DNA from 3 places in the Pseudoalteromonas sp. T1lg21 genome. Region 3 is predicted to be linked to each of the others. Evidence: predicted binding sites of a transcription regulator. Region 3 holds the regulator's gene; each other region holds the start of a gene.
What was found. The regulator sigma-54, encoded in region 3, starts transcription at its own class of promoters, with help from an activator protein. The targets are predictions, from matches to a motif close to GTTGGCACGNNNNTNGNNT.

Region 1: the regulator sigma-54 is predicted to act here: its motif matches at 1,266-1,284, upstream of C2M25_RS14645 (flagellar basal body rod protein FlgF).
Region 2: the regulator sigma-54 is predicted to act here: its motif matches at 1,337-1,355, upstream of flgJ (flagellar assembly peptidoglycan hydrolase FlgJ).

What each region holds. Positions count from the first base shown of each region.
Region 1 is NZ_PQBX01000060.1:156,327-159,498, reverse strand. Features, by position in the region: gene flgG (flagellar basal-body rod protein FlgG) at 1-445, opposite strand, end outside; gene C2M25_RS14645 (flagellar basal body rod protein FlgF) at 467-1,231, opposite strand; gene flgE (flagellar hook protein FlgE) at 1,392-2,759, opposite strand; gene C2M25_RS14635 (flagellar hook assembly protein FlgD) at 2,812-3,172, opposite strand, start outside.
Region 2 is NZ_PQBX01000060.1:160,449-163,620, forward strand. Features, by position in the region: gene flgH (flagellar basal body L-ring protein FlgH) at 1-93, shown strand, start outside; gene C2M25_RS14660 (flagellar basal body P-ring protein FlgI) at 106-1,200, shown strand; gene flgJ (flagellar assembly peptidoglycan hydrolase FlgJ) at 1,393-2,361, shown strand; partial or broken gene flgK (flagellar hook-associated protein FlgK) at 2,375-3,172, shown strand, end outside.
Region 3 is NZ_PQBX01000001.1:84,276-87,447, reverse strand. Features, by position in the region: gene lptB (LPS export ABC transporter ATP-binding protein) at 1-314, shown strand, start outside; gene C2M25_RS00425 (RNA polymerase factor sigma-54) at 430-1,926, shown strand; gene hpf (ribosome hibernation promoting factor) at 1,954-2,241, shown strand; gene ptsN (PTS IIA-like nitrogen regulatory protein PtsN) at 2,245-2,697, shown strand; gene rapZ (RNase adapter RapZ) at 2,698-3,172, shown strand, end outside.

The DNA.
Region 1 (3,172 bases), on a different contig from region 3:
ATTGCGCATCGTCTGGAACATTCATTTCCGGTTGCAAAGGAAAACCCGCGCCCGATGTTACAATGCGGCCATCTTCGTCAGTCGTGAATTGACCGTTACGCGAATAGGCAATGTTGCCATCCGGTAATTGCACTTCAAAAAAACCAGGGCCTGAAATCATCCAGTCCAGTGAATTTTCAGTGGTAAGCATGTTACCTTGTGAAAAGTTCTTTTGGTTGGCAACCACTTTGGCACCCGCACCAAGCATTAAGCCTGATGGCATTTCAGTGTCTTGTGACGAACGACCACCTGGTTGGTTGATGTTTTGATATAGTAAATCTTCAAATACGGCGCGGCTTTTTTTGTAACCGACCGTGCTGGCATTCGCGAGATTATTTGAGATCACCGAAATATCGGTTTGCTGGGCGTCAAGCCCGGTTTTACTGATCCATAATGCAGGATTCATAACTCTACCCTCTCAGTCATCTTAAACAATGCGTAACAGCTGATCTTGACGCTCATCGAGCTCTTCGGCTGTTTTCATCAATTTAACTTGTAATTCAAATTGGCGTTGATTGCTGATCATGTCGACCATTTCATGCACCGGGTTTACGTTTGACATTTCAAGCGTTCCCGATAGTACTTTCACATTTGGCGAAATATCACAAAAACCACACAGGTCATTGATCAGCATGTCTTCTTTTGGTCGAAATAAACCGTCATTACCTTTTTCAAGCTGAGTGTTATCAGCCTCAATCACTTTTAAGCGATCAACCACTTCTAAAAAGTTCGCTGGTGCACCTTGCGGGCGAACCTGAATAGCACCGTCTTCACTAAACTCAACTTTCTCGATAGGTAATGGCAGAATGATTGGACCACCTTCGCCAATTACTTGACGGCCATGGCTGGTGATCAACGCACCATCTGGAGTAATGTTTAATGTGCCTGTTTTGGTGTATGCCTCATTGCCTGATGCATCTTGTACACTCAGCCAACCACGGTCACTCATAGCAATATCAAGCTCACGGCCAGTTTCTACATAACCACCAGATTGCATGTTAGATCCTGGGCGTTCTTGCATTGCAAACACCCTAGATGGCAGACCTTCCCCGAAGGCTTGCATAGAGCGAGCTTGTGCAAAATCAGCTTTAAAGCCAGTGGTGTTAGCGTTCGCAAGATTGTTAGCCTTGAGCTCAAGACCGCGCAAACTTTGCTTAGCACCCGACATGGCAATGTAGACCATTTTGTCCATAACATTGACTCACTAAAAATATGATAACTAAGAAATGCAATAAAAGTGCCAAAGTAAAATTGACGCTGAAATAGGAGAGAAAAATGAGCTGCTAGAATGAAAAAAGGCTGCCAATAGAGGGAGCAGCCTTCGTGTCGGATTATGCTTAGAGCCGTTAAGATTAACGGATCTGTAGGATGTTTTGTTGTAGCGTTGAGTTAACCTCAAGCGCACGTGAGTTAGCTTGGAAGTTACGCTGCGCACTAATCAAATCAACAAGTTCATTCGTTAAGTTAACATTTGATTGCTCAAGTGCTGATGAGTTGATTGAACCTAAAGTACCTGAACCTGGTTCACCAGCAATTGGCTCACCTGACGTTAAACTCTTCTTCCAAGAAGTATTACCTACTTGCTGTAAACCTTGTGAGTTCGAAAAACGAACCATTGCAACTTGACCTAAGAACGAGGTATCACCATTACTATACGATGCAACAATTTTACCATCAGAGCCGATATCAATACCCGATAGACGACCTACCGTCGCACCGTCTTGCTCAAGTGCTTTCACTTCAAAGTTACTTGCATATTGAGTTGGTACTTTATTCGCTGTTGCCGCTTCATCACGCCAGTTCATTGTTACATCATCTGGGAAGCTCGCACCATTAGAAAGTAAATCAGATAGACCTGTTGCAGCACCGGCACCATTTGGTAGGGTTAAAGGATTAAAAGTTGTATCTGTATTTGCTACACCATCCGTGCTAAGTGGTAAACCGCTCGCATCAAATTGGAATGTAGTTAATGGAGTATAAGGTGTTGTTGTTTGCTCTACACCACTAGAATCAAATGGCTTTTCATCAAGTGTTGCATACACTTCCCACTCATTCTCATTACCTGTAGTCGCTGAGTCAGTTTTCACAAAGAAGAATTGTAAAATATGTGGCTCACCTAATGAATCATATACAGTTGTCGACGTTGAACTGTTGTAAGTCGCACTTGTTTCAGGATCAAATGGTGTCACTGTTGGCGCAGAGGCACGAGAATCAAGGTTAAATGATGAGTAAACATTCGTCGTTGCACGCGGTGAACCTGAAGCATCAGGAATTTGTAGTGCAGATGAAGTACTTAAACTAACAGAGGTTGTATCACCGGTTGCTTCATCAACAGGGAAACCTTGTAAGTAATTGCCGCTCGCATCAACAATAAAGTTATCTTTATTAAGTTTGAACGCACCAGCACGCGTATAAGTAAAGTCTTGTGCACCTAAGTCATTAGCCATTGCGAAGTAACCTTCACCCGTAATCGCTAAATCTAAAGAGTTATTTGTGAATGATAACGAACCTTGGTGGAATTGCTGTGCCACCATGGTTGTTCTTACACCGTCACCATTTTTTGTTTTACCAGAGCTAAATACTGATGATGCGTACACATCAGCAAACTCTGCACGAGACTCTTTGAAGCCCGTAGTATTCACGTTCGCAATGTTATTTGCGGTAACGTCTAAATCTTTTTGCGCGGCTGCTAAACCTGTTAATGCAATATTGAAGCTCATAACTCACCTCTAACCTATCTCTTAGCCTAAGCTAACCCAAACCTTTTTTTACTTATGCGATTTCAGCTATATCAGTCAGCCTAACCGCACCCTCTTTTGTATTTACGATAATGCCGCTGCTACCATTGATATTGACACTTTCAATATTTTTAAAGGTCGCCATTGGCAGGCTGCTGTAGTCACCATTTACATAGCCTTCAGCACTGATGTCATACTCACCTTCAGGGAGTACATTGCCATCGTTATCTTTGCCATCCCACTCAAAACGCAGTGCACCTGCTGACTGAGATCCTAAATCAATGGTGCGTACTAACTGGCCTGATGAATCTGTAATTCTCAGCGTCAGTGTTTCAACCGCTGTTTCTGCAACCACCGAGCCTTTTGCTGCATTTTCACCATCAAAATCAATGGTG
Region 2 (3,172 bases), on a different contig from region 3:
CGCATTCAATATTCAGGTAAAGGGCAAATTCAAGAAACGCAAAGTGCAGGTTGGCTGTCTCGTTTCTTTAGTAGTTCGCTTTTCCCATTTTAGAGGAATAAAGTCATGAATGGGTTTAAATACATCATCGCTCTTTGCTTAATTAGCCTGCAGTTTTCTGCACAGGCTGAGCGAGTCAAAGATGTATCTATGGTTGAGGGCGTGCGCTCAAACCAATTAGTGGGGTATGGTTTAGTGGTTGGTTTACCTGGCACTGGTGAGCAAAGCCGATTTACACAACAAAGCTTTAAAGCCATGCTGAATGGCTTTGGTATCACTTTACCTGATAGCTTAAAACCTAAAATTAAAAATGTTGCTGCTGTGGCAGTGCATGCTGAGTTACCAGCGTTCAGAAAGCCTGGTCAAACCATTGATATTACCGTGTCGTCTATTGGTAGTGCGGGCAGTTTACGTGGCGGTACATTGTTACAAACCTTCCTAAAAGGGGTTGATGGCAATACTTATGCAATTGCGCAAGGTAGCTTAGTAGTTGGTGGTTTAGGTGCAGAAGGTGCTGATGGTAGCCGTGTAATTATTAACACGCCAACAGTGGGTCGCATTCCAAACGGTGCCATTGTAGAGCGCGCTATTAAGAGCCCATTTATGCAAGGTGACTACATTACCTTTAATTTAAATCGTCCAGATTTCACAACGGCAAAACGCTTAGAGCAAACCATTAATGACTTAGTGGGTCCTGACAGTGCTCAGGCAATTGATGCAGCCTCTGTACGTGTATTGGCACCGCGTGATGCATCTCAACGTGTCGCGTATTTGTCTACCCTTGAAAACTTAGAGTTTAAACCGGCAGATACTGCAGCAAAAATTATTGTCAATTCGCGCACAGGCACAATTGTGATTGGCAAAAACGTGAAGTTACAACCTGCAGCTATTACCCATGGTGGTTTAACGGTTACCATTGCTGAGCAGCAAAATGTCTCACAGCCAAATGCCTTAAGTGATGGTGAAACCACGGTTACCAATCAAAGCATTATTGATGTCAATGAAGATGACTCACGTGCTTTTGTTTTCAATCCGGGTGTTAATCTAGATGACCTCGTTCGCGCAATCAATGAAGTGGGGGCCGCGCCGGGGGATTTAATGGCAATTCTTGAAGCTTTAAAAGAAGCGGGGGCGATAAACGGGCAACTGGTTATCATTTAAATTAAAACGCGCTTTCGGGCGCGTTTTTGTTTTTATACCTCTTAATCCTTCAGTGTATAAATATCAGTCAAAACCTTGACCCTGAAGTTACTCCACTCCTATATCCTTTATTAGCCATTCATTTATAAAGTTTTTTATTGGCGCAATTTTTGCATTTTAATTTTCATTATTAACTATTGTGTCAAAAAGCTGATGGATACTAATCATCTCGACAAGCAAAACTTTTTTGATTTAGGCAACTTAGACTCGTTACGTCAAAGTGCGCTAAAAAGTGATGCCTCTAGCGATGCGTCAAAAGAGGCGCTGAAAAAAGCGGCGGCACAATTTGAATCTATTTTCACTCAAATGCTGCTTAAAAGTATGCGTAAGGCAAATGAAGCGTTTGAAGATAAAGACAGCCCATTTAATTCAAGCGGTGTTAAGTTTTTTGAAGAGATGCATGACCAACAGATGTCGGTTGAGCTTTCATCAAAAGGTTCGCTCGGCTTAGCTGATTTAATTGTTCAGCAGCTCTCGCCAGATGGTAAACAGTTTACCCCGGGGTCTGTGCTTAGAACGACGGCTGAGTTTGATAGTGATAAACGCGCCCGCGGCGTAGCGAATGACAGCCACGACATTAAATCTGAGTCACAGCCTGTTGCAGATACATCAGCAAACGAGCAAACAGATAATCGTTTTGAAGATGCTGAGTCATTCATTAGCTCTATTTGGGAGCACGCAAAAAATGCAGCACAGAAGATTGGTTTAAACCCTGCAGTGATGGTGGCTCAAGCAGCCCTTGAAACAGGCTGGGGAAAACACATCATCAGCAAAGCTGATGGCACAAGTAGTAACAACTTATTCAATATTAAATCGGATAGAAGCTGGCAAGGTGACAAAGCGAGTAAAGTCACGCTTGAATTTGAACAAGGCGTGCCTGTTAAAAAGCAAGCTAGTTTCCGCTCTTATCAATCGATTAAAGACAGTGTTAACGATTTTGTGGATTTCTTAAATGAAAACCCACGTTATCAAGAAGCACTTAATAATACCGCAGAGCCTGCTGCCTTTTTAGATTCGTTACAAAAAGCAGGTTATGCAACTGATCCAAATTATGCCGATAAAATTAAGCAGGTATTGAAGCGTGTTGAGCTTCAAAGCGTCGCTGCTTCATTGGTACGTTAAGGAGTAGACCCTCATGTCATTTAGCTTATATGACATAGCAAATGCCGGTGTAAGAGCTAACTCTGAGCTTTTACAAACCACCAGTAAGAACATCGCCAACGTTAATACCGAGGGCTATGTACGTGAGCGCACTGAGTTCACAACCATGATCGATAACCAAGTAGGTCGTGGTGAAACGTATCGTTTACTGAATGAATTTGCGCAAAAGCAATTAAATAGAGATACCTCAAATAAAGCATTCTTTGATCAGTTTGTGACAGAAGCAAGCCGTGTAGATAGCTTGTTCTCAGAAGAGTCAAACAGCTTATCAACTAGTATCAACTCGTTTTTTAACAATGTACAAGAAAGCTTAAATCAACCGTCATCAACAGTTGCACGCTCATTAGTAATGACAGATGCACAAAACTTGATTGATCAAATGGACAGATTATCGAGCATTGTGGTCGACCAAAAAGCGGTGGTGAATGAGCAACTGGAGATTTTTTCTGAAGAAGCCAATAACCTGATCCAAAATATCAGTGATTTGAATACTAAGATTGCCTCAGTTCACGGGACTGATCGTGAGTCAGTATCAAGTGGTTTATACAATGAACGCGATAAAGCGATTCGTGATTTATCTGAGCTAATTGATATTGAAACGCTCGACGGTAATAACGGTGAAAAACAAGTCTATTTAGGCTCTGGTCAAGCACTTGTCATGCAAAGTGGCTCATTTAACCTATTTTCATTCAGTGGCGATCCTGATCCTAATTTTAAAGAACTGAGACTCGATGTGAACGGTGGCAAAGCTGTGCCGCTTGATGTCGATGTG
Region 3 (3,172 bases):
TGTCAGGTGGCGAACGTCGCCGCGTTGAAATTGCTCGCGCATTAGCCGCAAATCCTAAATTTATCCTTTTAGATGAGCCTTTTGCTGGTGTTGATCCAATTTCAGTGTTAGATATAAAGAAAATTATTGAGCACCTAAAAAACCGCGGTATTGGGGTACTCATTACTGACCATAATGTTAGAGAAACCCTTGATGTTTGTGAAAAAGCCTACATTGTTTCTCATGGGGAGCTAATTGCATCAGGCACACCTGAGCACGTATTAGCTGACCAAACTGTACGTGATGTATATCTAGGCGAGCAATTCAGGCTGTAACCATTACGCCACCGACTAGAGCATCTGCTAGACTTATAACAATGACAATAAATCGATAATTTTTTAACTGTCACAGCACAGTCATCGATAACTTAAAAAGGATTGTTAGGGATACATGAGGCAATCATTACAGCTGCGCATGGGCCAGCAACTTACAATGACTCCACAACTGCAACAAGCGATTCGTTTGTTGCAGCTCAGTACATTGGATCTCCAGCAAGAAATTCAAGAAGCGCTTGATAGTAATCCCCTACTTGAAGTGGAAGAGGCTGATTACAACGAAGAAAGTATCGGTAAGAATGAGCAAAAAGCTGAATCTGACGATATGCAACTAAGCGCGTCTGCAGAAGAAGCACCTAGCGAATACGAGCAAGAAAGCAGTGACGCCCTCAATAAAGACACCGTAAGTGATGACTTAGCAATGGACGTCACGTGGGACGAGTACATGAGTGCTGCCCCATCAACATCATCAGGACCTATGCCTGAAGATGAGTCTATTTACCAAGGCGCATCAACTGAAACCCTACAAGAATACCTAATGTGGCAATTACAGCTCACGCCATTTAGCCCAACTGACGAAGCGATTGCCGTAGCCATAGTAGAAGCCATAGACGACTCAGGTATTTTAACGATCAGCTGTGAAGATATTGTCGAAAGCTTTAATCAAAATAACGATGAAGAAGAAATCGAACTTGATGAAGTTGAAGCGGTCTTAAAAAGAATACAATTATTCGATCCTGTTGGTATTGGCGCGCGCAGTTTACAAGAATGCCTGTGTATTCAGCTTCGTCAATTTGACGCTAGCACACCATATTTAGCTGAAACTAAAATGGTTTTATCTGAGCATATCGAATTATTAGCGAGTCGCGACTATCGCACTTTGATGAAAAAGACTAAGCTTAAAGAAAATGAGCTTAAAGAAGTGATGACGCTTATTCACAGCTTAAATCCTAAGCCTGCGGATAGCATAGTACGCGAAGAATCTGAGTACGTTATACCTGATGTATCAGTGAAAAAAGTAAAAGGTCGCTGGGTGGTTGAGTTAAACCCAGATTGTATGCCAAAGATTAGAGTAAACAGCCAATATGCGGCTATGTCTCGCTCAGTAAAATCGAGTAGCGACAGCCAATTTATTCGCTCTCACTTACAAGAGGCAAAGTGGTTTATTAAGAGCTTAGAAAGCCGTAACGATACGTTATTAAAAGTAACCAACTGTATCGTTCAACAACAACAAGCTTTCTTTGAGCACGGCCCTGAAGCGATGAAGCCGATGGTGCTAAATGATGTTGCTGAAATGGTCGAAATGCATGAATCGACAATTTCACGTGTAACAACGCAAAAATATATGCATACCCCGAGGGGTATTTTTGAGTTGAAATATTTCTTCTCAAGCCATGTCAGCACCGAAAATGGTGGTGAGTGTTCTTCTACGGCAATACGCGCTTTAATCAAGAAGTTAGTGGCCGCAGAAAACTCAGCTAAACCATTGAGTGATAGTAAAATTGCAGATATATTGGCTGAGCAAGGAATTAAAGTAGCTAGACGTACAATTGCAAAATATCGTGAGTCTCTAGCAATACCTCCGTCTAATCAGCGCAAGAGTTTGATTTAGACGTTTTACATAGAAGGAAAAATGCTTATGCAACTAAATTTAACTGGTCGTCATGTAGAAATCACTGATTCATTAAGAGACTATGTAAACACCAAGTTTGCGAAACTAGAAAGGCATTTTGACCATATAAATAATGTTCATGTCATTCTAGATGTAGAAAAATTAAGCCAAAAAGCAGAAGCAACTTTACATGTAAACGGAGGCGAATTGTTCGCTTCGACAGAACATCAAGATATGTACGCAGCCATTGACTCACTGATCGATAAGCTTGATCGCCAAGTCATTAAACACAAAGAGAAATTAGCTCGACATTAAATTATGAAACTAAGTTCACTTACTAACCAGGACTGCAGCAAAGCTGCGGTCCTTTTTAATAGCAAAAAAAGAATTCTTGAATATATCAGCGAACTGGCCCACCAGCAGCTTCCTCATTTATCGCAACAAGATATCCTAGATGCTTTGCTCAACCGAGAAAAACTAGGCAGCACCGGCATCGGTCGCGGTATTGCTATTCCCCATGGTCGAATGAGCGGTGCCGATGAACCCCATGCGTTTATCATAGTGAGTGAATCACCCATCAATTTTGATGCTATTGATAACCGCCCGGTTGATATATTTGTGGCACTCATCGTACCAGATGGTGACTGTCAGCTTCACCTAAAGACCTTATCAACAATTGCTGATAGACTTAAAGATAAAGAATTTTGTAAACAGTTACGCAGTGCTACAACCGATCAGCAACTGTTTCAGGTCATATCAGCAGAGGCATAAATGGAATTAATCATTATCAGCGGTCGCTCAGGCTCAGGTAAATCGGTCGCTTTACGAGTACTTGAAGACTTAGGCTATTATTGCGTTGATAATATTCCAGTGAATTTGCTGCCTTCACTCGTACGTAGCGTATCTGATAATTACGATAAAATAGCAGTCAGTATCGACGTACGTAACTTACCGAAAGAGCAGCAAGAATTTAACGATATTCTTGAATACCTACCAGGGTTTGCAAACCCAACGCTATTTTACTTAGATAGTGATGATCAAACCCTGATAAAGCGCTTTTCAGAAACACGCCGCTTACATCCATTATCGATTGATTCTTTGCCACTCGATCTTGCTATTAAACAAGAAAAAATCTTGCTCGATGTACTGATCACTCGTGCTGATTTTATGATTGATACCACTGATTTGAGTGTTCATCAGTTAGCTGAATCAATTCGCGAAAAGATCTTAGGTAAAAAAGATAAAA